DNA from 2 places in the Streptomyces sp. NPDC001070 genome. Region 2 is predicted to be linked to the other one. Evidence: riboswitches for the same ligand, from Rfam matches in the RefSeq annotation. Region 2 holds a riboswitch; the other holds the start of a gene.
The links. Region 2 has a riboswitch for glycine ahead of gcvP (aminomethyl-transferring glycine dehydrogenase). Riboswitches for the same ligand answer to the same signal wherever they lie in the genome.
Positions count from the first base shown of each region.

Region 1: linked by a shared signal. The riboswitch ahead of gcvT (glycine cleavage system aminomethyltransferase GcvT) and the one ahead of gcvP (aminomethyl-transferring glycine dehydrogenase) in region 2 are both predicted to bind glycine.

Region 1 covers NZ_JBSFLB010000004.1:39,091-53,200, reverse strand. The annotation lists gene ACWDAS_RS06285 (LuxR C-terminal-related transcriptional regulator) at 1-619, shown strand, start outside; gene ACWDAS_RS06280 (4-hydroxyphenylacetate 3-hydroxylase family protein) at 592-2,106, opposite strand; gene ACWDAS_RS06275 (helix-turn-helix transcriptional regulator) at 2,266-5,091, shown strand; gene ACWDAS_RS06270 (malonic semialdehyde reductase) at 5,657-6,250, shown strand; gene ACWDAS_RS06265 (hypothetical protein) at 6,300-6,443, shown strand; gene ACWDAS_RS06260 (L-serine ammonia-lyase) at 6,528-7,910, opposite strand; gene glyA (serine hydroxymethyltransferase) at 8,064-9,335, opposite strand; gene gcvH (glycine cleavage system protein GcvH) at 9,400-9,780, opposite strand; gene gcvT (glycine cleavage system aminomethyltransferase GcvT) at 9,866-10,978, opposite strand; glycine riboswitch at 11,159-11,259, opposite strand; gene ACWDAS_RS06240 (AAA family ATPase) at 11,432-12,109, shown strand; gene ACWDAS_RS06235 (hypothetical protein) at 12,144-12,926, opposite strand; gene ACWDAS_RS06230 (enhanced serine sensitivity protein SseB) at 13,110-13,892, shown strand; gene ACWDAS_RS06225 (enhanced serine sensitivity protein SseB C-terminal domain-containing protein) at 13,965-14,110, shown strand, end outside.
Region 2 covers NZ_JBSFLB010000056.1:20,715-34,824, forward strand. The annotation lists gene ACWDAS_RS39250 (CPBP family intramembrane glutamic endopeptidase) at 1-674, opposite strand, end outside; gene ACWDAS_RS39255 (glutamate--cysteine ligase) at 748-2,244, opposite strand; gene ACWDAS_RS39260 (hypothetical protein) at 2,803-3,393, shown strand; gene ACWDAS_RS39265 (DUF5999 family protein) at 3,643-3,849, shown strand; gene gcvP (aminomethyl-transferring glycine dehydrogenase) at 3,919-6,813, opposite strand; glycine riboswitch at 6,970-7,074, opposite strand; gene ACWDAS_RS39275 (PRC-barrel domain-containing protein) at 7,176-7,556, shown strand; gene ACWDAS_RS39280 (DNA polymerase IV) at 7,469-8,944, opposite strand; gene ACWDAS_RS39285 (MerR family transcriptional regulator) at 9,014-9,637, opposite strand; gene ACWDAS_RS39290 (bifunctional nuclease family protein) at 9,830-10,303, opposite strand; gene ftsR (transcriptional regulator FtsR) at 10,392-11,138, opposite strand; gene ACWDAS_RS39300 (FHA domain-containing protein) at 11,158-11,604, opposite strand; partial or broken gene ACWDAS_RS39305 (zinc ribbon domain-containing protein) at 11,620-11,937, opposite strand; gene ACWDAS_RS39310 (DUF881 domain-containing protein) at 12,091-13,023, opposite strand; gene ACWDAS_RS39315 (small basic family protein) at 13,145-13,477, opposite strand; gene ACWDAS_RS39320 (DUF881 domain-containing protein) at 13,474-14,110, opposite strand, start outside.

The sequences.
Region 1 (14,110 bases), on a different contig from region 2:
TCTCACCGGTGACCGGGGACGAGCCCGCGCGCTCGCCGACGAGGCACTCGGCGCAGCCCGTTCCGAAGGCCTGACCGGCCACTTCGTCACCGCGCCCGCCCACCTGTGCGACGCGGGACTGCTGCTGGAGGACGCCGCGGCCACGGAGGCCGGCGAGGCGCTGGCCCGCGCGGAGCGGACGGTGGCGGTCTGCGCCCGCGGCGGCGAGCCGCATCTGCGGGCCCTGGCCCGCGTCCTCGGGACGGCCCTGCGGCGACCCGGCCGGGACGGCGGCCCCCTCCCGGAGCAGGCGCAGGACACTCCGCAGGCGCTGGGCGGGCTGCTCGCGCGCCTGCGCGCCCTCCCGCCCGGCCCGGCCGTGTCCGAGGTGCCGCCGCGTGCGCGGGAGCTGTCACCCGGGGAGCGCCGCATCCTGCGCGCGCTGTGCGGCCCGCTGACGCTGCGGGAGATCGCCGCCGAACTCCACGTCTCCCGCAACACGGTGAAGACCCAGGTCAGTTCGGTCTTCCGGAAGCTCGGCACGCACAGCCGCAGCGGCGCGGTGGCCCGGGCCCGGGAGTGGGGCGTCCTGCACCCCGGGCCCGGCACCCACTACGAGGCGTCCTGCCGGCGGGCGTAGTCGGCCTGGGCCGTGTACGCGGTGTCCTGTGCCTCCTCGCCGCTGTCGATGCCGCACACCTTGCGGGCGAGATCGGCGACCGGCCCGCGCGGGGACAGCTCGGCGCGCTTCATCGTCAGCGTCCGGATCGCCAGCAGGGGCGTGCCGTTGAAGTTCTCGAAGGTGCTGATGCGGTCGCCCCAGTCGGACAGGAACAGGTCGCGGATCACCCGGCTGATCTTCAGCCGGTCGTGCGGCCTGCCGACCGGTCCGGTCTGCAGTGCCTCCAGCCACGGCCGCAGCTCGGGACGCTGCCACTGACCCTCGGTGGGGAAGATCAGCGACGCGCGGCCCGCCAGGTCGACGACCTCGTTCACCATGCGGGCGATGTTCTCCAGGTAGTACGCCCGGCCGTAGTCGAACATCAGGACGTTCGGCTTGTAGAGGCCGCCCGGGGTGGTGAAGCCCTCGTCCTCGCAGGCGATCACATGCGCCTTCAGCGTCTGGTGGAAGCCGGCGAACTGCGAGATCCGCGCCTGGACGGGAGGCAGCTGGTACGTGCCGATGTGCTCGGTGATCAGCAGGGTCAGACCCAGCATCAGCTCGGCGCGCACCATCTGGCGGACCAGCGCCTGGTAGTGCAGCCAGTCGAAGACCCGCTGCGGGTACAGCGAGGCGTGCTGGGGATTGCCGATGTGGAACACCCGGTCCCAGGGGATCAGCACGTCCTCGAAGAGGATGACGCTGTCCAGCTCGTCGCCCTGCGAGGCGAGCGGGTGCTCGACGTCCTCGCCGTCACGGACGTTGCTCTCCCGGCAGATGATGGTGACACCGGGTGCGTTCGGCGGGACCGCGCCGAAGATGACCTGCTCGGGCAGGATGCCCGGCCGGTAGAAGACGCCGATGTGGATCCAGTCGCCGAAGGCCGCGCCGGTGCCGATCGCCTTCACGCCCCGCACCGTGATGCCCTCGTCCGACGTGGCCACGACCTGGAGCGCCGGCGACTCCGCCTGGGCGGACTCGCGGGAGCGGTCGGTCTGCGGGTCCACGAAGGCCGGGGTCGCGTTGAGGTCGCCGTCCCGCACCACCTTCCAGAAGTCCCGGATCCCCTCGGTGAGGTCCCGGCCGCCGGTGCCCACCGACTGGCTGCTCCACGGTTCCGGGTCGTCGACGTACGTCAGCAGGACGTAGTTGTTGACGTCGGGCGTGCGCGGGGTCGCGCCGCCGCCGAGCTCGCGCAGCACGGTCTCCATGTAGCGGCGCTTGCGCTTGAGGTCGTCCTTGCTGCGGTGCTGGAACCACGTCATGGACCGCCGGACGCCGTCCTCGTCGACGAACGTCATGACCTCCTCGAGGTCCGGGCGGTGGTGCAGGTCGTAGAACTCCGCGATCCGCCGGGCGTACGCCCTGGTCGCCGGGTGCGTGGCCACGTTGTCGACGAGTTCGTCGCCGACCCACACCTTCCGGCCGTCGTCGAGTGCCGCCAGGTATTCCTTGCCTGTACGCACGTCGTGCTCCTCTCCGAGACACGAGATCTGGACGGTCCGGAGCCTGCGCCCCGACGGGGTGAGGCGGAGCTCCGCCGCCGGAAATCACCCCGGGTGAAAACGCCGGTCACAGCCCTGCGGGCGTTGAGGGGAGCGGGTCCGCGGGGGCACCCTTGCGGCATGCTCAACGGCGACGGCGCGGCCCCCCGCGCGAGCGACTCCCTGCCGCTGCGGGGCCGCGACGGCGAGCTCGCGGCCCTGCGCGCGACCCTGGAGGGGGTGCTCCGCGGGCGGGGAGCGTGCGTACTCATGGAAGGCGCCCCGGGCGCGGGCAAGAGCGGACTGCTCTCCCACCTCGGGGAGTTGGCGGACGGCGCCGGGTTCGAGGTGCTGTGGGTGCGGGCCGACGAACTCGACCAGTACGCGCCGCTGGCCGCGCTGCACGCAGCGGTGCACGGCCCCGCGGGCGGCGGCCGGGCCCCGGACGCCTCCGCCGACAGCCGGCTGTGGCTGCTGGACGGCATGACGGACGCCCTGGAGGCCCGCGCCCAGGAGGCACCGGTGGCGGTCCTCGTCGACGACGCCCAGTGGGCCGACCCCGCCACGCTCTTCGCGCTGCGGACACTGCCCGCGCGGCTCTCCGCCTCACGGGTCCTGTGGGCGGCCGCGGTGCGCTCCGGTGCCGACCGGCCCGACGTCACCCGGATGATCGGGAGCCTGCAGGACCTGGGGGCCCTGCGGCTGACGCTGGGCCCGCTCCCGCCGCCGGCCCTGCGGCAGCTCGCGGCGGACGTCCTCGGGGCGGCGCCCGGTCCGGCGCTGGCCCGGCTCCTGGACGGAAGCGCCGGCAATCCCTTCCTGGCGATCGAACTCCTGCGGGCGCTGCGCGACACCGAGGCGGTCGAGGTCGAGGGCGGCACGGCGACCCCCCTCACCCAGGAGGTGCCCGCGGGTTTCCGGCGCAGTGTCGAGCGGCGCCTGGACCCGCTTCCCGAGGACGCGGTACGCCTGCTGCAGATCGGCTCGGTCCTGGGCCGCGAGTTCGACCTCGGCACGGTCGCCCGCATGCTCGGCAGGCCGGTCGGCGGGCTGCTCTCCGCGGTGGACGGCGTCCTCGGGGCCGATCTCCTGGTCAGCGCGGGGCGCAGATTCGCCTTCCGCCACGACCTGATCCGCCAGGCCGTCCACGACGGCCTCCCGCTGCCCGTGCGCTCCGCCCTGCACCGGGAGGCGGCGGACATCCTGCGCGACACCGGGGGATCCCGGGCGGAGGTGGCCTGGCACCTGGTCCTCGCCGGCGGGACCGTCGACGACGCCGCGGTGCACACCCTGAGCACGGCCGTCCGCGAGCTGTCGCGGACCGTCCCCGAGTCCGCCGCCGACCTCGCCCGGCTGGCGGCCGGCCTGCTGCCCGTACGGGACCCGCGGCGCGTCGGACTGCTCACCGACGCGGCCGAACTGCTCGGCTGGACCCGCCGGGTGCACGAGGCTCTCGAACTGGTCGACGTGACCATCGCGGACGGGGTGGAACCCGTCCAGGAGGCCGCGCTCCGGCTGGTCGGGGGCGAGATCCTCCAGGCGGCGGGCGACGACGCGGCCGCGATGGGCGAACTGCGGCGCGCGCTGCGACTGCCCGGCCTCCCCGAGGACCTGCGCGTGCGGCTGCTGAAGGCCAAGGCCACCGGGCACATCCACAGCGGCGAGATAGCCGCCGCCGAGCGGACGGACACCGGACTCGTCGAGGCGGCCTACCGCAGCACCGACCCGGCGGTCGTCGTCAGCGCCATGGTGTTCCAGTCGCAGACGGCCTTCTACCGCGGCCGGGTGACCCGTGCCCTCGGCCTCGCCGAGAGCGCCGCCCGCCGCGCCGCCACGGCCTCCGACGGACTGCGCCTGCGGCCGCCCCGCATCCCGGCGCTGTGGCTGGCCACCGTCCTCGCCTCCGCCGACCGGCTGCAGGACGCCCCCCGGGTGCTGCGCGAGGGACAGCGCGCCGCGGAGTCCCTCGGCCTCGGCTGGTCGCTGCCGCACTGGCACGCCTGCCGGGCGACGGTCCTCCTGGAGAGCGGCGCGCTCGACGACGCCGCGGTGGAGGCGGAGGCCTGCCTCACCGTGGCCAGGGAACTGGAGGCCGCCCGTGCCGTACCGCTGGCCCGTGCGGTCCTGGCCCTCGTCGACACCGCGCGCGGCGATCTCGCACGGGCCCGGGCGCATCTGCGGGCCGCGACGGCCGCCACACCCGGCAGGACGTCCCACGACCCGTGGACGGCGCTCGCCCGCGCCCGGGTCCTGGAGACGGAGGGACGCGCCGCCGCCGCGGCCGAGGCCCTCACCGGCATCCACGCGGGCGACCGCACCGCGTGGCTCCTCGCCCTGCCGCCCGGCCACTGGGCCCGCCTCGTCCGCACGGCACTGCGCGGCGGCGACCGGGCGACGGCCGAGGCAGCGGCGGAGGCGGTACGCGCGGCGGCCGGAGAGGACGCGGGCCAGGGCGTGATCGCCGCCGTACGGGACCACGTCGACGGACTCCTGCGCGGCGACCCCGCGGCACTGGAGGCGGCCGTCGCCGGGCACCGCCGCGCCGGCAGACTCCCGGCGCTGGCCGCCGCCTGCGAGGACCTGGGCACCCTGATGACCGCGCGGGGCCGCGACGCCGACGCGGTGGCGGCGCTGGAGGAGGCCGTACGGCTCAACTCCGGGACCGGGGCCGTCCATGACGCCGAGCGCGTCCGCCACCACCTGCGCGACCTCGGGGTGCGCACCTCCGCGCCGCCCCGCCGGGCGGCCGCCGTCTCCGGTTGGGACAGCCTGACGGACTCCGAGCTCAAGGTGGTGCCCCTCGTCGCGGAGGGACTCACCAACCGGGCCGTAGCCGACCGCCTCTACCTCTCCGTCCACACCGTCAACACCCATCTGAAGCACGTCTTCACCAAGCTCGGCATCAACACCCGGGTCGAGCTGACCCGGCTGGTCGTGGAGCGGCACGGGAGCCCGAAGATCCCTTGAATGGGTGATGCCCCCGTCTGCGGCCCTCCCGATGCTGGTGGTGGGGCGGACCTCCGACCCGGAGGCCGCCCCGTCCAGGACCGGGAGTGATCGACCCATGACGACCCCGCACGGATACCGCGCCCGTCTCCAGGGCGTCGTGGCGGCGGGATCGGCTCCCTACGGCTACACCCTGACCCTGTGGACGGCCACCGCGGTCGCGTCGTCCGCACGGGGCGCCCCCTCGGCCGGCGACGCCCTCGCGCTGCTCGCCGGCGCGACGCTCACGTTCGTCGCGGTGGGTGCCGCCGCGCACGGCGGCCCCCGAAGGCTGCTGACCCGCGCGGCACCGGGGGCGACCCCCGTATGGGCCGCCCTGCACCTGCCCACGGCCGGCCTCGCGGCCCTGCTGAGCCGGCTGCTGGCCCGCGGTCTGTCCCGGTACCTGCTGTGGGGCCTGGTGGGGACGACCGCCACCGCCGTCTATCTGCTGGGCGCCGCCGCCCAGTTGTGGTGCGCCGGTGCCCGTCCCGGCCGTCGCCCCACGCCCCGATCCGTACCACCCCCACCGACAAGAGGAACCGCCATGACGCTCGTGCTCGACTCCGCCGCCCAGGACCTGCTCTTCCGCCAGGCCCGCACCGCGAACACCTTCACGGACACGCCGGTCACCGACGAACAGGTCCAGGACATCTACGACCTGGTGAAGTACGGCCCGACCTCGATGAACCAGCAGCCCCTGCGGGTGGTCCTGGTCCGCTCCGGCGACGCCCGGGCACGCCTGGTGCAGCACCTGGCCGAGGGGAACAAGAAGAAGACCGAGACCGCGCCGCTGGTCGCCCTGCTCGCCGCGGACAACGAGTTCCACGAGGAACTGCCCACGGTCTTCCCGCACTTCCCGCAGGCCAAGGACGTGTTCTTCGCCGAGCGCTCGGTCCGCGAGCGGTCCGCCGCCCTCAACGCCGCCCTCCAGGTGGGCTACTTCATCATCGGCGTCCGCGCCGCCGGCCTCGCCGCCGGCCCGATGACCGGCTTCGACGCCGAGGCCGTCAACAAGGAGTTCTTCCCCGACGGCGACCACTCGGTGCTGGCCGTCGTCAACATCGGCAACCCGGGTGAGGACGCCTGGTTCGCCCGCAGCCCGCGGCTGGGCTACGACGAGGTCGTCACCACGGTCTGACCCCCGGCGCGAGGCGGCGGTTTCGACACCGCCGCCCACGACGCCGGCCGTGGGCGGCGGTGTCCTCGTCGCGGTGCTGCCGGCCTTCGCCGCCGCGGCCTTCCGCCGGCCCCCCACCGGCCCCACCGGGTTGCCCCTTCCCCTGCGCTCCGGCGCCATCATCGCCCGCGGCGTCGTCCTCACCTACCGCTGACGCGGGCGTCCCCGTCCCCGGCGCCGCCTGGCATCATGCCCTGCCACGGGGAGGAGGCGGTCCCGTGCCCCGGCGCCCGGCATGTCAGCACTCGATGACGTTGACCGCGAGCCCGCCCCGCGCCGTCTCCTTGTACTTGACCTTCATGTCGGCCCCGGTCTCCTTCATGGTCTTGATGACCTTGTCGAGGGAGACGTGGTGCCGCCCGTCCCCGCGCATCGCCATGCGCGCGGCGGTGACGGCCTTGACCGCGGCCATGCCGTTGCGTTCGATGCAGGGGATCTGGACCAGGCCGCCGACGGGGTCGCAGGTGAGGCCAAGGTTGTGCTCCATGCCGATCTCCGCGGCGTTCTCGACCTTCTCCGGGCCGCCGCCCAGGACCTCGGCGAGGCCGCCCGCGGCCATGGAGCAGGCGGAGCCGACCTCGCCCTGGCAGCCGACCTCGGCGCCGGAGATGGAGGCGTTCTCCTTGAAGAGCATGCCGATCGCGCCCGCCGCGAGGAGGAAGCGGACGACGCCGTCCTCCTTCTCGGCCTCCGTCGACTGCCCTGCGACGAAGTTGACGTAGTAGTGGAGGACGGCCGGGATGATGCCGGCGGCGCCGTTGGTGGGGGCGGTGACGACCCGGCCGCCGGCGGCGTTCTCCTCGTTGACGGCCATGGCGTAGAGGGTGACCCACTCCATGGCGTGCGCGGCCGTGTTGCCCTCGGCGCGCAGCTGGCGGGCGGTGGCCGAGGCGCGGCGGCGGACCTTGAGGCCGCCGGGGAGGATGCCCTCACGGCTCAGGCCGGCGGCGACGCAGTCCTTCATGACGCCCCAGATCTCCAGCAGGCCCGCGCGGATCTCGGCCTCGGAGCGCCAGGCCTTCTCGTTCTCCAGCATCAGCCCGGAGATGGACAGCCCGGTCTCCCGGGTGAGCCGCAGCAGCTCGTCGCCGGTGCGGAAGGGGTACTTCAGCACGGTGTCGTCGAGCTTGATGCGGTCCTCGCCGACCGCGTCCTCGTCGACGACGAAGCCGCCGCCCACCGAGTAGTAGGTCTTCTCCAGCACGGGCACGCCGGCCTCGTCGTACGCGAAGAGCGTCATCCCGTTGGCGTGGTACGGCAGCGAGCGGCGGCGGTGCAGGATCAGGTCGTTGTCCGCGGCGAACGGGATCTCGTGGGCGCCGAGCAGGCTGATGCGGCCCGTGCTGCGGATGAGCTCGACGCGCTCGTCGGCGGTGTCGACGTCGACGGTCCGGGGGGAGTGGCCCTCCAGGCCCAGCAGCACGGCCTTGGGGGTGCCGTGGCCGTGGCCGGTGGCGCCGAGCGAGCCGAACAGTTCGGCGCGCACGGAGGCGACGCCCGCCAGCAGGCCGTCGTTCTTCAGGCGCTGGGCGAACATCCGGGCGGCGCGCATCGGGCCCACGGTGTGGGAGCTGGACGGGCCTATGCCGATCGAGAAGAGGTCGAAGACGGAAATGGCCACGGTGCGATGACTCCTCGGGTTCGCGGACCCCGTTGTCCGCGGGCGGCCGGCGGGGTCGCCGCCGGGTGGTACGTGGGCGGCGGTGGTGCGCCGCGCTTGCTCCAGTGTGCGGGACCGTCCTCACGGCCGGTCCCGCACACCGGGTGATGCTCGCTACTTCAGGCCGGGGTACAGCGGGTGCTTCTCGGCGAGCGCGGTGACCCGGGCACCGAGTGCCTTGGCCGCGTCCGCGTCGAAGCCCGGCTTCAGGGCCTCGGCGATGATGTCGGCGACCTCGCGGAAGTCCTCCGCGCCGAAGCCGCGGGTGGCCAGCGCGGGGGTGCCGATCCGCAGGCCGGAGGTGACCATCGGCGGGCGCGGGTCGTTCGGGACGGCGTTGCGGTTGACCGTGATGCCGATCTCGTGCAGCCGGTCCTCGGCCTGCTGGCCGTCGAGCGCGCTGTCGCGCAGGTCGACCAGGACCAGGTGGACGTCCGTGCCGCCGGACAGCACCGACACGCCCGCCTCGGCGACGTCGGCCTGCGTCAGCCGCTCGGCGAGGATCTTCGCGCCCTCCAGGGTGCGGACCTGGCGGTCCTTGAACTCCTCGCTCGCCGCGACCTTGAAGGCGACCGCCTTCGCCGCGATGACGTGCTCCAGCGGGCCGCCCTGCTGCCCGGGGAAGACCGCCGAGTTGATCTTCTTGGCGAGCTCGGCCTTGCTGAGGATGACGCCGCCGCGCGGGCCGCCCAGCGTCTTGTGCGTGGTCGTGGTGACGACGTCCGCGTAGGGCACGGGGGAGGGGTGGAGCCCCGCCGCCACCAGGCCCGCGAAGTGCGCCATGTCGACCATCAGGTAGGCGCCGACCTCGTCGGCGATCCGCCGGAAGGCCGCGAAGTCCAGCTGACGCGGGTACGCCGACCAGCCGGCGATGATCAGCTTCGGGCGGGACTCCTTGGCGAGGCGCTCGACCTCGGCCATGTCGACCCGGCCGGTCTCGGCGTCCACGTGGTAGGCGACCACGTTGTACAGCTTGCCGGAGAAGTTGATCTTCATGCCGTGGGTCAGGTGCCCGCCGTGGGCGAGGTTCAGACCCAGGATCGTGTCGCCGGGGTTCAGCAGCGCGAACATCGCGGCCGCGTTGGCCTGCGCGCCCGAGTGCGGCTGGACGTTGGCGTGCTCGGCGCCGAACAGCGCCTTGATCCGGTCGATCGCGAGCTGCTCGACGACGTCGACGTGCTCGCAGCCGCCGTAGTAGCGGCGGCCGGGGTAGCCCTCGGCGTACTTGTTGGTCAGCACCGAGCCCTGGGCCTGGAGCACCGCGACCGGAGCGAAGTTCTCCGAGGCGATCATCTCAAGGGTGGACTGCTGGCGGTGCAGTTCGGCGTCGACGGCTGCGGCGACGTCGGGGTCGAGCTCGTGCAGTGAGCTGTTGAGAAGCGACATCAGGGGGGTCATCCGTCCGGAGGTCGGAGTGGACAGGGCGGAGCGGTCGGGAGGTCCCGAGCGGTCAGTTGCCGGTGAAGGCGGTGTACTCGTCCGCGGAGAGCAGGTCGCCCGGCTCCTCGGACACCTTCACCTTGAACAGCCAGCCGCCCTCGAAGGCCGCCGAGTTCACCAGCGAGGGGTCGTTGACGACGTCCTCGTTGACCTCGGTGACCTCGCCGGAGACCGGGGCGTACAGGTCGCTGACCGACTTGGTCGACTCCAGCTCACCGCAGGTCTCGCCCGCGGCCACCGTGTCGCCGACCGCCGGCAGCTGGACGTAGACGACATCGCCGAGGGCGTTCGCCGCGTGCTCGGTGATGCCCACCGAGGACACACCGTCCGCGTCGGCGGCCGAGACCCACTCGTGCTCCTTGCTGTACCGCAGCTGCTGGGGGTTGCTCATGGCGTGAATTCTCCTGGATGACGGTATGTGCTGGTGAACGACTGTCTTGACAGGTGGGACGGCTGTGCCGGATGTGACCGGTGCCTCAGCGCTGCCGCTTGTAGAACGGCAGGGCCACCACCTCGTACGGCTCATGCGTACCGCGGATGTCCACGCCCACACCTGAGGTGCCCGGCGCGGCGTGCCCGGCGTCCACGTACGCCATGGCGATCGGCTTGCCCAGGGTCGGGGACGGGGCGCCCGAGGTGACCTCGCCGACCACCTCGCCGCCGGCCACCACCGGGTAGCCCGCGCGGGGGACCCGGCGGCCCTCGGCGACCAGGCCGACCAGCTTGCGCGGCGGCGCGGCCTCGGCCTTGGCGGCGGCCTCGGTGAGCGCCTCACGGCCCACGAAGTCACCGGGCTTGTCGAACTTCACGACCCGGCCGAGCCCGGCGTCGAAGGGGGTGAGCGCGGTGGTCAGCTCGTGCCCGTACAGCGGCATGCCCGCCTCCAGGCGCAGCGTGTCGCGGCAGGACAGGCCGCACGGCACCAGGCCGGCGTCCGCGCCCGCGTCGGTGAGCGCCTGCCAGAGCTTCTCCGCGTCGGCCGGGGCGACGAAGAGCTCGAAGCCGTCCTCGCCGGTGTAGCCCGTACGGGCGATCAGCGCGGAGACGCCGGCGACGGTGCCGGGCAGGCCCGCGTAGTACTTGAGCCCGTCCAGGTCGGCGTCGGTGACCGACTTCAGGATGCCGGGGGACTCCGGACCCTGGACGGCGATCAGCGCGTACGCGTCCCGGTCGTCGCGCACCGCGGCGTCGAAGCCGGCCGCGCGCTCGGTCACCGCGTCGAGGACCACCTGGGCGTTGGAGGCGTTGGCGACGACCATGTACTCCTCGTCGCCGAGGCGGTAGACGATCAGGTCGTCGAGGATGCCGCCGTCGGGCGCGCAGATCATCGTGTAGCGGGCCCGGCCCACGGCCAGCGCCGAGATGTGGCCGACCAGCGCGTGGTCCAGCGCCTCGCCCGCGGCCGGACCGGTGACCGTGATCTCGCCCATGTGGGACAGGTCGAACAGGCCGGCCCGGGTCCGCACGGCGGTGTGCTCGTCGCGCTCGCTGGCGTACCGCAGCGGCATGTCCCAGCCCGCGAAGTCGGTCATCGTGGCGCCGAGGGCGCGGTGCAGCGCGTCCAGTGCGGTACGGCGGGGTTCACTCATCGGGCGGGCTCCCAAGGCAAGGAAAAGGAAGGTAAGGCGATGACGGGGGCTGGTCCTCCCCATCTGTCATCGGAACCTGAGAGGTTCACCTGGACCCTCCGAGCGGAGGAGTCCCGGCTTGCACCTTGGGTGGGGCGGCACCCCCGTGACCGGGAGGGCTCGCCCGCTTTTCAGATGTGCCTCGAACGCGCGGTATCTGTGCCTGAGAGATTCAAGGGAGGACTTGCTCCTTCGGCGTCCCGCCCGCCGTAGCGGTGCGGAAGCTCTCCCGCGCGGCCTCGAACGGCCGATATGAGATTGAGGCCGCCATCATTGCACGGGCGCCCGCCGTTGTCGCGATCGCGTGCCGGATGTCCCGGTCCGGTCCCGATCCGGTAGTAACGCCGCCGTTTCTCTGGGTAGGAAAAGACACAGGATTTACCATTTCTTGAACGTCGGACCCGGAGGGCAACTGTGCGGTGGCAGAGTGCGTACGCGGCGGCCGGGGGCCCGGCCGTGTCCCGGCCGGTACCGGCGCGGGCCGGGGAGGCGCGCCGCAGGGGCCGCGCCGTGCGGCCGCGCCGGCTGCTCGATCTGAGGCGGGGACGGAGGCCGGTGCGCACCCTGTGCTACCCGCAGGGTGACGTCCTGGTCGTCTCCGGTCTGCCGGGCGGCGGCAAGAGCACCCTCATGCGGCGCGCGGCGGCCGAGGCCCGCCTGATCGACTCGCAGGACGTACGGGAACGGTGGCAGACGCGTATGCCGCGGCTGCTGCCGTACGCCGTCTACCGTCCCCTGGTGCGGGTCGCCCACTACGCGGGGCTGTGGCAGGCGCTGCGCTCGGGCGACAGCGTCGTCCTGCACGACTGCGGGACCCTGCGCTGGGTGCGCTCCTGGGTCGCCCGCGACGCGCGGCGGCGCGGACGGGGGATGCACCTGGTGCTGCTTGACGTCCCCGTGCGGACCGCCCTGGACGGGCAGCGCGAGCGCGGGCGGGGGGTTTCGGCGTACGCCATGGCCCGGCACCGCAACGCCTCCCGGCGCCTGCTGGCGGAGGCGGAAGCGGGCCGGCTGCCCGGCGCGTGCGTCTCCGCGGTGCTCCTGGACCGCGAAGCGGCCCGGGAACTCGAGGCCATCGACTTCGACGGCTGAGCGACCGGGCCGCGACGCGGGAGGTGCGGTACCGCTAGGGAACCTGCGGTTCCGCGGGGCCCTGCGGCGCCGGCGGCGCTTCGGGCGGGAGCTGCTCCCCCTGGTCGTTGAGGGGGACCGGCGGCGCCTCGGGCGGGAGCTGCTCCCCCTGGTCGTTGAGGGAGACCGGCGGCGTCACCGGCAGCGCACCGGTCAGCAGCTTCGGCACCGCCAGCAGCAGGGCCTGCAGGTCCGAGACGACCTTGGACACGCCGGCCGTCACACCCGCGAGGTCCTTGGCGACCACCTTGGCCAGCAGGTCCGTCACGTCGGCGATCAGCTGGTCGAGCGCGGCCTTGACGTCGGAGGCGGGGTCCGCGGCACGCCGCTCACCCTCACCGCCGCTCTGGGGATCGACGGCGGACGGGTCACCCGGCTGGCCGGGGTCCCCGGGCTGCAGGCCCGGCTGCGCAACGGCCGGGTCCTGGGCCGACGGGTCTATGTCGCCGGGAGATACCGCACCAGCCTGGTCGAGGACCGAGGCCAGCTGGCTGCTCGCCTCCTCGAGACCCTTGCGGAGGTCCTCCAGCTTGGCCGAGTCGGGGCTCTCGGCCTGGGCCTCCTGGGTGAGCTTGGCGCCGATGGACAGCGTGTCACCCAGCTTGGCGATGAGTTCGGCGTTGCCCGTGTCCGCCCCGCGGGCGGCGAGGTGCTCGACCTGGACGGCCGCGCTCCGGGTGGGGGCGTGGGCACTCGCGACACCGCCGGTGAGGCCCATCGTCAGCGAGGCGCAGACCGCCGCCGCTATGAGGGTGGAGTTGGTCCTGGTGATGCGCATGTTGAGATATCTCCCAGTTGAGGGTTTTCTCCTTGCCCGTCCTACCTTCGGAAACGATGTGACGCTTCGCAACCGGACGATCGCACCGCGTGACGGATGCGGGATGCGGGGGTCGCTTCCGCCCGCCGCCGGATAGGGTTTCCACCGAGGGCACCACCACAGGAAATTGCGAGGCGAGACGCAGTGAACATCCCGGGGCAGCGGATACCGGACGGCTTCGCCCCGCCGGGCCACGGCGCGGGCGGCTGGCCCGCCAACGAACTCGAGGAAGTGCTCTCCGCGGCGCTCGGCGACCCGGGCGCCACGGCACGCGTCCTGGAGGTGCTCGGCCGCTCCGAGTTGTGGATCCCGCTGCCGAACGGCGGCGGCCCCGACAGTCCGGACCTCGATCTGCCGACCATCGAACTCGACGGCGGCGTCTACGTCCCGGTGTTCAGTTCCGAACAGCAGTTCCTCGGCGCCGGCTCCGGCATGAGCTTCGCCGTCGCCCCCGCCCGCGAGTTCGCGCGCGGCCTGCCCCCGCAACTGGGGATCGCCGTCAACCCCGGTGGAGCGGTGGGCATTCCGCTGCCGCCCGCCGCCGTCATGGAGCTGTGCCGCACCGACCGCGAGCCCGGCACCCCGACCGGCGCCCGGGTCCGGCTCTGGGAACCCTCGCCCGATCAGGAGCCGGTGGACTTCCTGGCCGCCGCCGCGGGAGAGTTCGCCGTCACCCCCGTGGTGCTCTCCGCCCGCCGCGCGCTCGCCAGTGTCGAGGGCGATCCGGCCACGCTCTTCATCGGCGTCGAGCTCGACCGCTGGCAGGAGGACGACCGCGCCGCCGCCATGGCCGCCCTGGGGCGGGCGCTCGGCGCCGTCCCCGTGCCGTGGCAGGTGAACATCGTGCTGCTGGACGTCGCACAGGACCCCGTCGGCGACTGGATGCTCGAGCGCGTGCGACCCTTCTATGTCGGCACGGGCGCATAACCTTGGTTCGGCACGCGAGGCATTCGGCGAAGCAGACGACGCGGACAACGCGGACGCGGGAGGGCGGGACACGTGAGCGCGGGCGTGGGAGGAGGCGGGGGGCTGGAGCATGCGCTCCGGCAGGTGACGCCCGGTAGGTACGACGCCTACGAGAACCTGCTGCGGACCCTCGCCGACAGTCAGGTGTGGATGCTGCTCTGGCAGGGCTCACCCGGCGG
Region 2 (14,110 bases):
TTGCCGACGAGCCCGCCGACGCCCTGGTAGAGGTGGTACGAGCCGCGCAGCACGCTGCTCGCGACCAGCGCGCTGATCGGCGTCCAGCCCAACTGGCCCAGTCTGCGCAGCAGGTAGCCGACGACGATGACTTCCTCGAGCACGGCGTTCTGGATCGCGGAGGCGATCAGCACGGGGATCTTCCACCACACGTCGGGCAGGGACTCCGGTACGACGGTGAGATTGAACCCGGAAGCGCGTGCGCCCAGGTAGAAGAGCAGTCCGGTGCCGCCGATCGCCGCGGCCACGACGGCACCGCGCAGCAGATCGATCCGCGGGCGGCGCAGGTCGAAGCCGATCACCGGCATGCCGGTGCCCTCGCGGGCCAGCAGGTGGGCGACGAGCGCCACCGGGACGAGCGCGCTGGCGATGCCGAACAGCTGCCAGGCCAGGTCGAGCCACGGCCGTCCGGGCGCCTGGGAGCCGACGAGGGTGGCCGCCTGGTCCTTGAGTCCGCCGGGTTTGGTCAGCGACCCGATGAAGCTGATCAGCGCGGCGAGCCCGCTCGCTCCGAGCGACAGCGCCAGCACCAGGAGGGTCTCGCTGCGCAGCGCGCGCGGAGCAAGCCTCTCCGCCACCCCGGACCCGCCGGCCTCCACCGAATTCCTGTCCACAGATGCCTCCACCCGCGCCATCCTGCCTCATCGGGCCGGTGGCGCGAGCGGGGGCTTGCCCCGTGCCCCGCGGGCGTGCGCGGGCGGGGCGGGCTCAGCGTTCCAGCGGCCACTCGTGCACGGGGGCGCCGCTGTGCATCAGCTCGCAGTAGCGCAGGGTCATCGCGGCCAGTGCCCGCTGCCGGTCCAGTCCGCGGTCCAGCTCCTGGTGGAAGGCGACGGCCTGCCACTCGGCGCCGTTCATGCGGTTGCGGCAGCGGCCCTCGATGATGCCGAGGTAGTGGTCCCGGTCCACCGGGTCGATTCCCCAGGCGTCCAGTCCCGCCGACGCCAGCGGCAGCAGTTCGTCCAGGACGAGCTCGACGGCCCCGATCTCGACGACGCCGTTGCCGCGCCCGGGCCGGGGCCAGTTGAACACCGCGTCGATGCCGTACCGGCAGGCGGCGTCGAAGTTCGCCGCTGCGGCGGCGAACGGCAGCCGGCTCCAGACGGGGCGTGACGCCTCGGCGAGCGAGCGTACGAGCCCGTAGTAGAAGGCGGTGTTGGCCAGGACGTCGGCGACGGTGGGTCCGGCGGGCATGACCCGGTTCTCCACCCGCAGGTGGGGCACGCCGTCGACGACCGCGTAGACGGGACGGTTCCAGCGGTAGATCGTGCCGTTGTGCAGCGTGAGTTCCTTCAACTGCGGCACCCCGCCCTCGTCGAGGACGTGCAGCGGATCCTCGTCCTCGCAGATGGGCAGCAGAGAGGGAAAGTAGCGCACGTTCTCGGCGAAGAGGTCGTACGCGGAGTCGATCCAGCGCTCGCCGAACCAGGTCAGGGGACGCACGCCCTGGGCGCGGTGCTCCTCGGGGCGGGTGTCCGTGGCCTGCTGGAAGAGGGTGGGGCGGGTCTCCCGCCACAGTTCCCGGCCGAACAGGAAGGGCGAGTTGGCGCCGAGCGCGACCTGCGGGCCGGCCACCACCTGCGCGGCGTTCCACACGGCGGCGAAGCGGGCGGGGGTGACCTGGAGGTGCATCTGCATCGAGGTGCACGCGGCCTCGGGGGCGATCGAACCGGAGACGCAGGTCAGCCGCTCCACGCCGGATATGTCGAGGGTGATGTCCTCACCGCGGGCCGCGAGTATGCGGTCGTTGAGCAGCATGTAGCGGTCCACCCGGGAAAGGTTCGCACCGACCAGATCCTGCGCACCGAGGGTGGGGAGGATTCCGACCATCACGATGCGGGCGCCCACCTCGCGGGCCTTTCCCTCGGCATATCCCAGGCCCATGCGCAACTCTTCGGCGAGCCGGTCCAGGACCCGGCCGGAAAGCCGGTGCGGTGCGATGTTCACTTCAATGTTGAACTGTGCGAGCTCCGTCTGGAAATCACGGCTCGCGATGCGCTCGAGCACCTCCTCGTTCATCATGCGCGGCAGCCCGTCGCGGTCCGTGAGATTCAGTTCGATCTCCAGCCCCATGAGATTGCGGGGACGGTCGAATCGCTTCTCCTCCAGCAGTCGCTCCAACCCCAGCAGACACTGCTTCAGCTTCCGGCGGTACCGCTGGCGGTCGGACAGGTCGAACCCCGTGGCCGCGACCTTTTCCCCCATCGGAGGTCCTTCCTCGAGTGAGACGTGATCACATCATGCCCAGCCTCGAGATCGATAAGGCTCCCCCGGGGGCGCCGGGAGCCGCTAAGCTGGCCGCGAGCACCGTCTTGCGGCACATTCCGCGGGCATGGACTGAATTCACATGCCGACGGCGGACGTCTCGTGAAAAACACCGACGAGATTCAGCCATCCGCAGTAACACGGAAAGCGCAGTTCACCGCGTGCGCGACGGTGCAATCGGGGAGCCATTACCTGCTCAGGGTGACCTGGAACCGCCTTGCCCGTAATATCACTGACGGCTAGATGAAACACTGCGCGAACACTCCTCGTATATCCTTCGTTCACAGGCAGAGCCTCCGCGACCCGCCGCGCGCCCGCGACGCACCGGCCACGGGAAGGGATCCGCATGCCCCCGCTGATTCCGCACGCCGCCGCCTCCACGCGCCCCACGGTTCCGTGCTGTCCCGGCCTGCCGCCGTTTCATCTGCTCCATCGCTGACAGTGCTGTCCGCACCCCGCCGAGCACCCCCCGTGTCTCCCCATGAGAGGCCGCCCACCATGCCGCTGCAGGTAGCCCCAGCCCCCGCTCCCGCCCTGCGGAGCGTTCTCGCCGCCCTGAGCTCTCCCACCGCCGTCCGCGAGGCCCGCACCCCCTCGCTGCGCAACGCCTCCGGGCCGCTCGTCGCCGAGCACCCGCTCCCCCTGCACGTCCTCGACCCTGTGATCACCGAACCGGGTGGGCTGCCCCGGGCGCGGCTGACCGGCTGGCGCTTCCACATCCGCACGGGCGAGAAGGTGGCAGCCGCGGGCGAGACCGTGGACACCCCGGACGGCTGGGCGTTCTCGCACTTCTGCGAGGGCCCGTACCTGGCCTCGACCGAGCGCGCGCTGCGCCAGGCAGACGCGCTCACCACCCCCTACCAGCCGCATCTGCTCTCGGTACCGGGGCTGTACATGCTGACACTCTGGCTCCACGGGGACGTCGCGGCGGATGCGGGCACCGCCCAGCCGGCCCCCTCGGATCTGCTGATCCCGCTCGCCCCGGCCCCGCCGGGGATCGCCGCGCACCGCATGCACCGGCTCTCCGACCTGGTGCCGGTGCTGACCCTGCGGCTGGCTCCGCCACCGCTGCTCGGCACCACCGCCTGAGGCTCCCGGCTGGGGCGACCTGCACACGCCTCCGTGACCGTCCGGTCACGGAGGCGTTGCATTGTCCGGGCAACCGCCCGCCAGAGTGAATGCGTCCCCAACTAACGAGGACAGCTCACGCGAAATCCCTGCGGAAATCCCCCAGTAGAGCAACACTGGGACCGACCGACTGAACGGGGGAGCGGCATGACCGAGGTTCCTACCCAAGGCAGCCGTACTTCACACCACTCGCAGCGAAAGACTTCGTCCATGTGCCCGCACCAGCCGCAGTGTCCGTCCGCCGGCAGCCCCGACCGCGAGGCCGCCCACATCATGGCCAGCCACCCCGAGCAGGGCTGGAGCCTGCTGTGCAACGGCGTCCTGCTCTTCGAGGACACCGGTGAGCTCCTCCCCGACGGGCAGATCATCGCCCCGCACCGCCCGCTCGGCAGCGAGCACATCGTCACCGCGGCCTGACCGGGCCGGGAACGACAAAGGGCCGACCCCGCTGGCGCAGCGGGGCCGACCCTTGAGCGTCAACCGCCCTTACACGTCGTACTCGTCCAGCGGCGGGCAGGAGCAGACCAGGTTGCGGTCGCCGAAGGCGCCGTCGATTCGGCGGACCGGCGGCCAGTACTTGTCCGCGGCCGACACACCGGACGGGAAGACCGCCTCCTCACGGGAGTACGGGTGCTCCCAGGCCCCGCCCAGCGCGCCGGCCGTGTGCGGGGCGTTGCGCAGCGGGTTGTCCTCCTTGGGCCACTCCCCCGAACCGACCCGCTCGATCTCCCCGCGGATCGCGATCATCGTGTCGCAGAAGCGGTCCAGCTCCGCGAGGTTCTCGCTCTCCGTCGGCTCGATCATCAGCGTCCCGGCCACCGGGAACGACATCGTCGGCGCGTGGAAGCCGTAGTCGATCAGGCGCTTGGCGACGTCGTCGACCGTCACGCCGGTCTCCTTCGTCAGCGGGCGCAGGTCGATGATGCACTCGTGCGCGACGAGCCCGCCGGGACCGGTGTAGAGCACCGGGTAGTGCGGCTCCAGCCGCTTGGCGACGTAGTTCGCGCCGAGCACCGCGACCTGGGTGGCGCGCTTGAGGCCCTCGCCGCCCATGAGCCGGACGTACGCCCACGAGATCGGCAGGATGCCCGCCGAGCCCCACGGCGCGGCCGAGATCGGTCCGACGCCCGTCTCCGGGCCCGCGGACGGCTGGAGCGGGTGTTTGGGCAGGTACGGGGCGAGGTGGGCGCGGACCGCGACCGGGCCGACGCCGGGGCCGCCGCCGCCGTGCGGGATGCAGAAGGTCTTGTGCAGGTTCAGGTGCGAGACGTCGCCGCCGAAGTGGCCGGGCTTCGCCAGACCCACCAGGGCGTTGAGGTTCGCGCCGTCCACGTAGACCTGACCACCCGCGTCGTGCACCGCGCCGCAGATGTCGCCGATGTGCTCCTCGAAGACGCCGTGCGTGGAGGGGTAGGTGACCATGAGCACGGCGAGCTCGTCGCGGTGCTGCTCGATCTTGGCGCGCAGGTCGTCGACGTCGACCTCGCCGTCGCCGGCCGTCTTGACGACGACCACCTTCATGCCGGCCATCACGGCGCTGGCGGCGTTGGTGCCGTGCGCGGAGGACGGGATAAGGCAGACCGTGCGCTGCGTGTCGCCGTTGGCGCGGTGGTACGCGCGGACGGCGAGCAGGCCCGCCAGCTCGCCCTGGGATCCGGCGTTCGGCTGCAGGCTCACCTTGTCGTAGCCGGTGACCTCGGCGAGGCGCTCCTCCAGCTCACGGATGAGGGTGAGGTAGCCCTCGGCCTGCTCGGCGGGCGCGAACGGGTGCAGCGCGCCGAACTCGGGCCAGGTGACCGGCTCCATCTCGGTGGTCGCGTTCAGCTTCATCGTGCAGGAGCCGAGCGGGATCATGCCGCGGTCCAGCGCGTAGTCGCGGTCGGCGAGGCGGCGCAGGTAGCGCAGCATCGCTGTCTCGGAGCGGTGCTGGTGGAAGACCGGGTGGGTCAGGTAGTCCACGCCGCGCGTCAGGTCGGCGGGCAGCGCGTCCTCGGTGGCGGCGTCCAGGGCCTCGATCCCTTCGGCGTCGACGCTGACTCCGAAGGCGCCCCAGACGGCGGCCAGGTCGGCGCGGCCGGTGGTCTCGTCGCAGGCGACGCCGACCAGGTCGGCGTCGACCTGGCGCAGGTTGACCCCGGCCTCGCGGGCGGCGGCCACGACCTCGGCGGCCCGGCCGGGCACACGGGCGGTCAGGGTGTCGAAGAAGGCGTCGGTGGTCACCTCGACACCGCCCGCGCGCAGGCCCGCGGCGAGGATCGCGGCGTAGCGGTGGGTGCGGCGGGCGATCTGCGCCAGGCCGTCCGGGCCGTGGTAGACCGCGTACATGCCGGCCATGACAGCCAGCAGCACCTGGGCGGTGCAGATGTTGCTGGTGGCCTTCTCGCGGCGGATGTGCTGCTCACGGGTCTGCAGGGCCAGGCGGTAGGCCTTGTCGCCGTCGGCGTCGACGGAGACGCCGACCAGGCGCCCGGGCAGGCTGCGGGCGTGGGCGTCACGGACGGCCATGTAGCCGGCGTGCGGGCCGCCGAAGCCCATAGGCACGCCGAAGCGCTGGGTGGTGCCGACCGCGATGTCGGCGCCGAGCTCGCCGGGCGAGGTGAGCACGGTCAGGGCCAGCAGGTCGGCGGCGACGGTGACGATCGCGCCGAGTCCGCGGGCCTGCTCGACGACCGGCTTGAGGTCGCGGACGGCGCCGGAGGCGCCCGGGTACTGCAGCAGCACACCGAAGACCCCGCGCTCGGCGATCTCCGCCGGGATGCCGTCGCTCAGGTCGGCTACGACGACCTCGACGCCGGTGGGCTCGGCGCGCGTCTCGATCACGGCCACGGTCTGCGGGAAGGTGTCGGCGTCGATCAGGAAGACGCCCTCCTTGACCTTGCCGACCCGGCGGGACAGGGCCATGGCCTCGGCGGCCGCCGTGCCCTCGTCGAGCAGCGAGGCGCCGGAGGTCGGCAGCCCGGTCAGGTCGGCGACGACCGTCTGGAAGTTCAGCAGGGCCTCCAGGCGGCCTTGGGAGATCTCCGGCTGGTAGGGCGTGTACGCCGTGTACCAGGCGGGGTTCTCCATGACGTTGCGCAGGATGACCGGCGGGGTGAAGGTGCCGTAGTAGCCGAGGCCGATCATGGGCCGCAGCACCTGGTTGCGGTCGGCGAGGGAGCGCAGCTCGGCCAGCACCTCGGGCTCGGTGCGGGCGTCGGGCAGGCCCAGGGCCTCGGCGCTCTTGATGGTGTCCGGTACGGCTGCGGCGGTGAGCTCGTCCAGCGAACCGTAGCCGACCTGTGCGAGCATCTTGGCCTGCGCCGCGGCGTCGGGCCCGATGTGGCGCTGCTCGAAGGGGATGCCGCGCTCCAGCTCGGAGAGTGGGATGCGGTTGGCGGTCATCTGCGGAGGCCTCCTGGTCTGACGCGACACGGCCTCCCCCTCTGTCATCTGAACCTGAGAGCTTCACCGCCCCGCACGCGTCGGGACGGCTTTCACCGTCGGTGAGGAAGCGGCCGCGCACGGTTGCGTGCCGCCCTTCCTGCTTTCCAGAGTGACCTCACCCATGCGGTACGGATGCCTGAGAGATTCCGGGGAGGGTTTGCTCCTTCGGCGCCCGACGGGCGGTTCCCCGCACCGTCAGGACTCTCCCGCAAGGGGTCAGCAGCCGCTGTCAGCGTACCAGCGCGGTCCGGAGAGGGGTCATGTGACAGCCGCCACCTTTCGTGCCTAAATAGGATTAATCGCGACCAGTTGGAGGGACCGTGCAGACCGGTATCGATCCGCGCAGCCTGATCGGGCGCAGGGCCTTCGACCGCAACGGGATGAAGATCGGCACCGTCGACGAGGTGTACCTCGACGACGCCACCGGCGAGCCCGAATGGGCCGCGGTGCGCACCGGTCTGTTCAGCCGCGACGCGTTCGTGCCGCTGGAACCGAGCGAGTTCACCGGGGAAGAGCTGCGCGTGCCGTTCGACAAGGCACTGATCAAGGACGCCCCGGACTTCGGTGTGGGCCGCCATCTCTCCCCCGAGCAGGAACTGCAGCTCTACCACCACTACGGCATGAGCGGGCCGTCGCTGTCCGGTCCGGTGCCGGAGCCGCCGCCGGACCGCGACTTCGGCACACTGGCGGGCGACAGCTGACGCGGCGGCCCCTGCGGCCCCGAGGGCACCAGCGGGAGCGGCTCGGACGGCTCCAGGTCCGCGTCGGTCACCGCGAAGGTGCGCACCCGCCCGGGCAAGGCGGAGCCCGGTTCCTCGAAGCGGACGGTGACGCGGCCGACCCCGCTCCCCTGAACCCACCCCGCGCCGTGCTCGGCGTGGCGCACGTCCTGCCCCGCCACCCAGCGCCGCTCGGCCCCCGCGGGCACCGGCGCCGCCCCAGCGGGCACCGGCGCCGCCCCGGCGGCCTGCTCCGCCCCCTCCTCGGCCCGGCCGGCCTCCTCGTCGGCCGCGCTCTCCTCCCGTTCCGCCGCCTGGGCGAACAGATCCTCCTGCGTGAAGTCGGCGAGCCCGGCGACACCGACTCCCAGCAGGCGTACGCCGCCGGTGATGTCGACGGCCTCCAGCAGGCGCGCCGCGGTCTCGCGGACCACCGCGAGGTCGTCGGTGGGGGCGCGCAGGGTCTCGGAGCGGGTGAGCGTGGTGAAGTCGTAGCGGCGCACCTTGAGCACGATCGTGCGGCCCGAGCGGCCCGCGGAGCGCAGCCTGCGCACGCAGCGGTCGGCCAGTCGGTCCACCTCCAGGCGGACCCGCACGCGGTCGGTGAGGTCGACGTCGAAGGTGTCCTCGACCGAGACCGACTTGCTCTCGCGGTCGGCGACCACGGGCCGCTCGTCGATCCCCAGGGCCATCCCGTGCACATGAGTGCCGTGCGCCTTGCCGAGCAGCCGCACCAGCTCGGCCTCCCCCGCCTCCACGACCTCGCCGACGGTCGCGATGCCCGCCCGCCGCAGATGCTCGGCCGTGGCCGGGCCCACGCCGGGCAGCGTGCGCACCTGCATGGGCGCCAGGAGCTCGCGCTCGGTGCCCGGTTCGACGACCACCAGGCCGTCGGGCTTGGCCTGCTCGGAGGCGATCTTGGCGAGCAGCTTGGAGCCGGCTAGACCGACCGAACCGGTGAGCCCGGTCGCCGCCCGGATGTCCGCCCGCAGCCGCTCCCCCACCAGGCGGGGGTCCTCCTCGACGCCACCGGCCTCCAGGTCCACGAAGGCCTCGTCCAGGCTGAGCGGCTCCACCAGTGGCGACAGCCGGGAGAGCAGCTCCATGACGACGTCGCTGATCTGCCGGTAGACCGCGAAGCGCGGCACGAGATACGCGGCATTGGGGCACAGCCGGCGCGCGTGGGCCATCGGCATCGCCGAGTGCACACCGTGGACCCGGGCCTCGTACGACGCGGTCGCCACCACGCCCCGCGGCCCGAGACCGCCCACGACGACCGGCTTCCCCCGCAGACTCGGCTTCGCGGCCTGCTCGACGGCAGCGAAGAACGCGTCCATGTCCAGGTGGAGGATGGTCGGCGCGCTTCTCACAGTCACCGATGGTGCCCCACGGGTCCGACATCCGCCGTACGCCTGTACGGCGGACGGGTGGGGAGTCGTTCAGCCGGCCCGGTTGCGGCGCCGCGCCAGCTCGTCGCCCGGGTTGTGGCCGACCACGGTCTCCCCGGTGTCGACCCGCTCGGAGTGCAGCTGCGACAGGGCGCTCTCGACGTCCCGCCACACCACGCCGACGGCGATCCCGAAGATGCCCTGCCCGCCCTGGAGCAGGTCGACGACCTCGTCGGGCGAGGTGCACTCGTACACCGTCGCGCCGTCGCTCATCAGCGTCATCCGGGTGAGTTCGGCGGGCGCGCTGGACCGCAGGTGCTGCACGGCGGTGCGGATGTTCTGCAGGGAGACACCCGTGTCCAGGAGCCGCTTGACGATCTTGAGGACGACGACGTCCCGGAAGCTGTACAGGCGCTGCGTCCCCGAGCCGTACGCGGGCCGGATGCTGGGCTCGACGAGCCCCGTCCGCGCCCAGTAGTCCAGCTGGCGGTAGGTGATTCCGGTCGCCGCGCAGGCGGTCGGCCCGCGGTAGCCGACGCGTTCGCCGGTCTCCTCCGGTCGCTGCCCAGAGGTGTCGCCCGAACCCCCGCCGGGGGGCGTTGCGGCGTTGCGGGCCAAGGCCCCGCGCATCGGATACGGGCCGCCAAAGGCCGTACCGTCGCCGGTGCTTCTCACGCCGACCTCCCGTCCCTTCGCACCCCTCCAGGCACGCGCACGTGCCATCGGGACTTTCCTTCTCGACGGTAGGCAGTCACTCCGGGTGCGTCAACGATCGCCACGCTCGGCACGCCGAGTGATATCAACCCCTGGAGTGGTTTCCCGTGTCCACCCAGGGGGTACGGCTGGACGAATGGTCCCCGCGGGGCCTTACTGACTGCTCGTACCGAAGTCCTCGGGCGAGATCTGGTCGAGGAACTCGCGGAACTTCTCGACCTCGTCCTCCTGCTCGTCGGGAATGGCGATGCCTGCGTCGTCCAGCACACCGTCGCTCCCGTAAATGGGAGTTCCGGTCCGCAGCGCGAGCGCTATGGCATCCGAGGGACGGGCGCTCACCTCCACGCCACTGGCGAACACCAGCTCGGCGTAGAAGACGCCGTCACGCAGGTCGGTGATCCGGACCTCGGTCAGCGTCTGGCCGACGGCCTCGAGCACGTCCTTGAACAGATCATGGGTCAGCGGCCGCGCGGGCGTCATGCCCTGCTGCGCGAAAGCGATGGCGGTGGCCTCCCCCGGCCCGATCCAGATGGGCAGGTAGCGGTCGCCTCCCACTTCCCGCAGGAGCACAATCGGCTGGTTGGAGGGCATTTCGACCCGGACACCCACGACGTCGAGCTCGTTCACACAGCAACCCTAGGCCGTGCCCGGCAGGTTTGGGTAGTCGGGACGTGCCCGGCCGGTCACCGACCGGGCGTGTCCTGGTCATGCCGGCTCAGAAGAGCCGCACCCTGAGCGCGGCCTGCAGCAGCGCCGCGTGCAGCCGCACCGACAGCGCCGCCAGCTCGCGCGCGGTGGTCTCGGCGTGCGTCCTGGTCTGCGGATTGCGGTGCCTGCGCAGCGGCGCGATCACCTGCTCCACCAGACCGGCCTCGCGGTCGGCGGCCGCCTTCACCGCCCGCAGATGGCGCGGTTCGAGCCCGAAGCGGCCCAGGTCGGCGACGATTTTGGCGATGTTCACCGTTTCGGCGTCATAGTCACCGTCAGGACCGGGCTCCACCAGCCCGTACGCCTCCCACTGCGCCAGTTCGCCCACCTCGGCGCCGGTGGCGGCCAGCAGTTCGTCCTTGCCGATCCGCAGCGGGGCGGGCGGCTCGTGCTCCACCGCGCCGACCTCGATCAGCTCCCGGGACTCCCCGGACGACGAGACGGGCAGCGGGAGCGGTTCGCCGCGGTCGAGGGCGTCGAGATGCTCGCGGATCACTTTCAGCGGAAGATAGTGATCGCGCTGCATGCGCAGCACGTGCCCCAGCCGTTCGACGTCCCGGACGGTGAACTTCCGGTACCCCGACGGGGTGCGCTGCGGTTCCACCAGCCCCTCCGCCTCGAGGAAGCGGATCTTGGAGATGGTGACCTCGGGAAACTCCTCACGCAACTCGTTGAGCACCGCCCCGATGCTCAGCAGCCGGTCGTCCGTGGTGGCGGTGCCGTTGCCGGCACCGCCCGACGGTGTACGAAGCATGAACCTTCCCTCGCGGGGGTCAGGCGCCCCACTGGCTCGCGTAGAAGACCAGTCGGTACTTGCCGATCTGCACCTCGTCGCCACTGGACAGGGTCACCGAGTCGATCCGCTCCCGGTTGACGTACGTGCCGTTGAGGCTGCCGACGTCGGAGACCGTGAAGGTGCCGTCCTGAGCGCGCCGGAACTCCACGTGACGCCGCGAGACGGTGACGTCGTCGAGGAAGATGTCGCTCTCCGGGTGGCGGCCGGCCGTCGTCAGCTCACCGTCCAGCAGGAAGCGGCTCCCCGAGTTGGGACCACGGCGCACCACCAGCAGCGCGGAACCCGGGGGCAGCGCGTCGACCGCGGCCTGCGCCTCAGGGGACAGCGCCGGCAGCGTGGTCTGACCCGTCGCCTCGGCCTCGTAGGCCTCGATCCCGGAGATCGAGATCGTCGACGTGGTCTCGGAGGCACGCTCGGACGGCACTCCGGCACGCAGCGGCGCGCCACAGTTGGAGCAGAAGCGGCTCGCTTCCGCGTTCTGGAACCCGCACCGCGGACAGACCGGCAAGGACCCTCCACCTGTGTTAGAGGCTGATGGTTGCTGGAAACCTATGCGCCCCGCAGCCGCAGGGTCAACAGAAACCGCGCCATGACCGCCCGAAATGTCACCACCCGGAGCAGCGGTCCCGTCACGGAACAGCGGGCGCTCCTCGCCCGGTCCCTCTCCTTGGCCATGCCGCGGTGCCCGGTGACGCGCCGTGGGGCTGTCACCGGCCTGACGCGTACTCTTGCCGAACCACTTACCGAACAACTTCACGGGCGATTCCCCTTGAACGACACAGACCCGCCCGTGGGGCAGGACGAACCCTCAGTCACGACCAACACACAGTTTCTCTCACGCACCACCCCAACGGTGCGGCGACCCCCCGCATTCTCCCGCCCTCCCCCGCGAACCCCACTCGCACCCGCATCACCGGGATGACGACTGAGCGTAGTCAGGCTGCTCCGACGGCCGCAAGGCGTCCACGACGATCTTCTGCGATCGCGTCACATCCGCTGTGGCCTGCTCCTTCTCCAAAGTCTGTACCACGCCGCCGGGAATGTTCAGGGCGGGTTCAAGATCCTGTGGATTACCGATGACCTTGAAGCGGTACGGTTGGCTCACCTTCTGCCCGTCGATCTCCACACCGCTCGAGCCCTGCGTGAAGTACGTGTCGGCCACGACGCGCACGTCGTTGATCTGGATCGCCTCCGCGCCCGCGGCACGCAGCTCCTGGAGCGCGTCGAGCAGCATGTCGGCCTCGACCGCTCCGTGGGAGTCGGTGATCGTCAGCGTGATCCCGGGGCCCTCGACGGCGACCGTGCCGGCCAGCACACCGAGCTGCTCGACCTTCTGCTCGGTCTGCTTGCGGGCCTCCTCGGCCTGGTCCGAGCTGTTCTCCAGCTCCGTGCGCTGCTCCTCCAGCCGCCGCTTCTCGTCGTCGAGGCGCTGCGAGCGGTTGTCCAGCTCGTCCAGGATCCGCACCAGGTCCTCCTGTCGCGCGCCGCGCAGCGCACTGGTGTCGCTGGTCGAGCGGACCTGGATCGCCAGGCCGAGCCCGAGCACGAACAGCAGCAGGGCGACGATCAGCTGGGCACGGGAGAGCCGCGGCGGCCAGAGCCCGGCCCTGAGCCGTGCCCGGCCGGTGCCGGCGGGCGCCGCCCCCCGCGCCTCGGCCGCGGGCTGCCGCGGCGGCTCCTCGGCGAGCGGGGACGGCTCCGCCGCCGCGGGCTCGGCCGGGGGGACCGGTCCGGGAGGGGCGGGAAGCTCCGGCCGCACGGTGGGCCGCGCCGGACCGGCGGGTTCCGCGGGCGCCCCCGGTTCCGCGGGCCCGGCCGGCCGGGAGGGCCCGGCGGGCGGCATGGGCTCAGCACGCTCCACCGGCTTGCCCGGCTTGCCCGGCTCGGCCGGCTCGCCCGGAGTGCCGGGGCTCGGCGGCTCCGGCTTGTCCGGTGTCTGGTCGTTCTCGTCGTTCATGGTGCTGTCACGCCCGGAAGACATGGCGGCGGATCGCCGCGGCGTTGGAGAAGATGCGGATGCCGAGGACGACGACCACACCCGTGGAGAGCTGCGCCCCCACCCCCAGCTTGTCGCCCAGGAAGACGATCAGCGCGGCCACGACGACGTTGGACAGGAAGGAGACCACGAAGACCTTGTCGTCGAAGATCCCGTCGAGCATCGCCCGCAGACCGCCGAAGACGGCGTCGAGCGCGGCGACCACGGCGATCGGGAGGTAGGGCTCGACCACCGTCGGCACGACGGGGCGGACCACGAGGCCCACCACCACTCCAACGATCAGGCCCAGTACGGCGATCAATTCGTACCCTTCCCATTTCCGGATGCGCTCGACGACGGCCCGGCCGACGGGACCGGCGTCGCGGAGCGGATTATCAGACTCGGAGCCGCGGGCAGATCGAGCTTCTCCTTCTCGGAGACGCGCGCGCGGATCCCGTAGTTCTCCTGCAGGACGTGCAGATACTGTCCGTCCGCGCTGTCCTGGAAGGATGTGCTCAGCTTCTGCGGGTCCCCGATCGCCAGGATCGTGTAGGGCGGTACCAGCGGCCGGTTGTCGACCAGTATGGCGTCCCCCGCGGCACGGATGGCCGACAACGAGGTCAGCCGCTGCCCGTTGACGGAGATGGCCTCCGCCCCCGACGCCCACAGTCCGTTCACGATGCGCTGCATGTCCCGGTCGCGCACACGGCCGGTGTCCGAGAAGTCGCTGGTCGTACGGGGGTCGCTGCCGCCGCCCGACGACGCCTCCTTGGCGTCGTTGACCTCCACCTCGATCCCGGGCCCGGTGACCGGGGTCGCCCCGGCGAGGAGCGCCACGCGCTCCGCCTCGCCGCCCTGGTTCTTGAGGGCCTGGCGCTGCTTGGTCGCCACGTCGTCGCGGAGCCCGTCCACGCTCTTCTGCAGGTCGTCCGCGGCGCGGGTCTCGGACTGGATG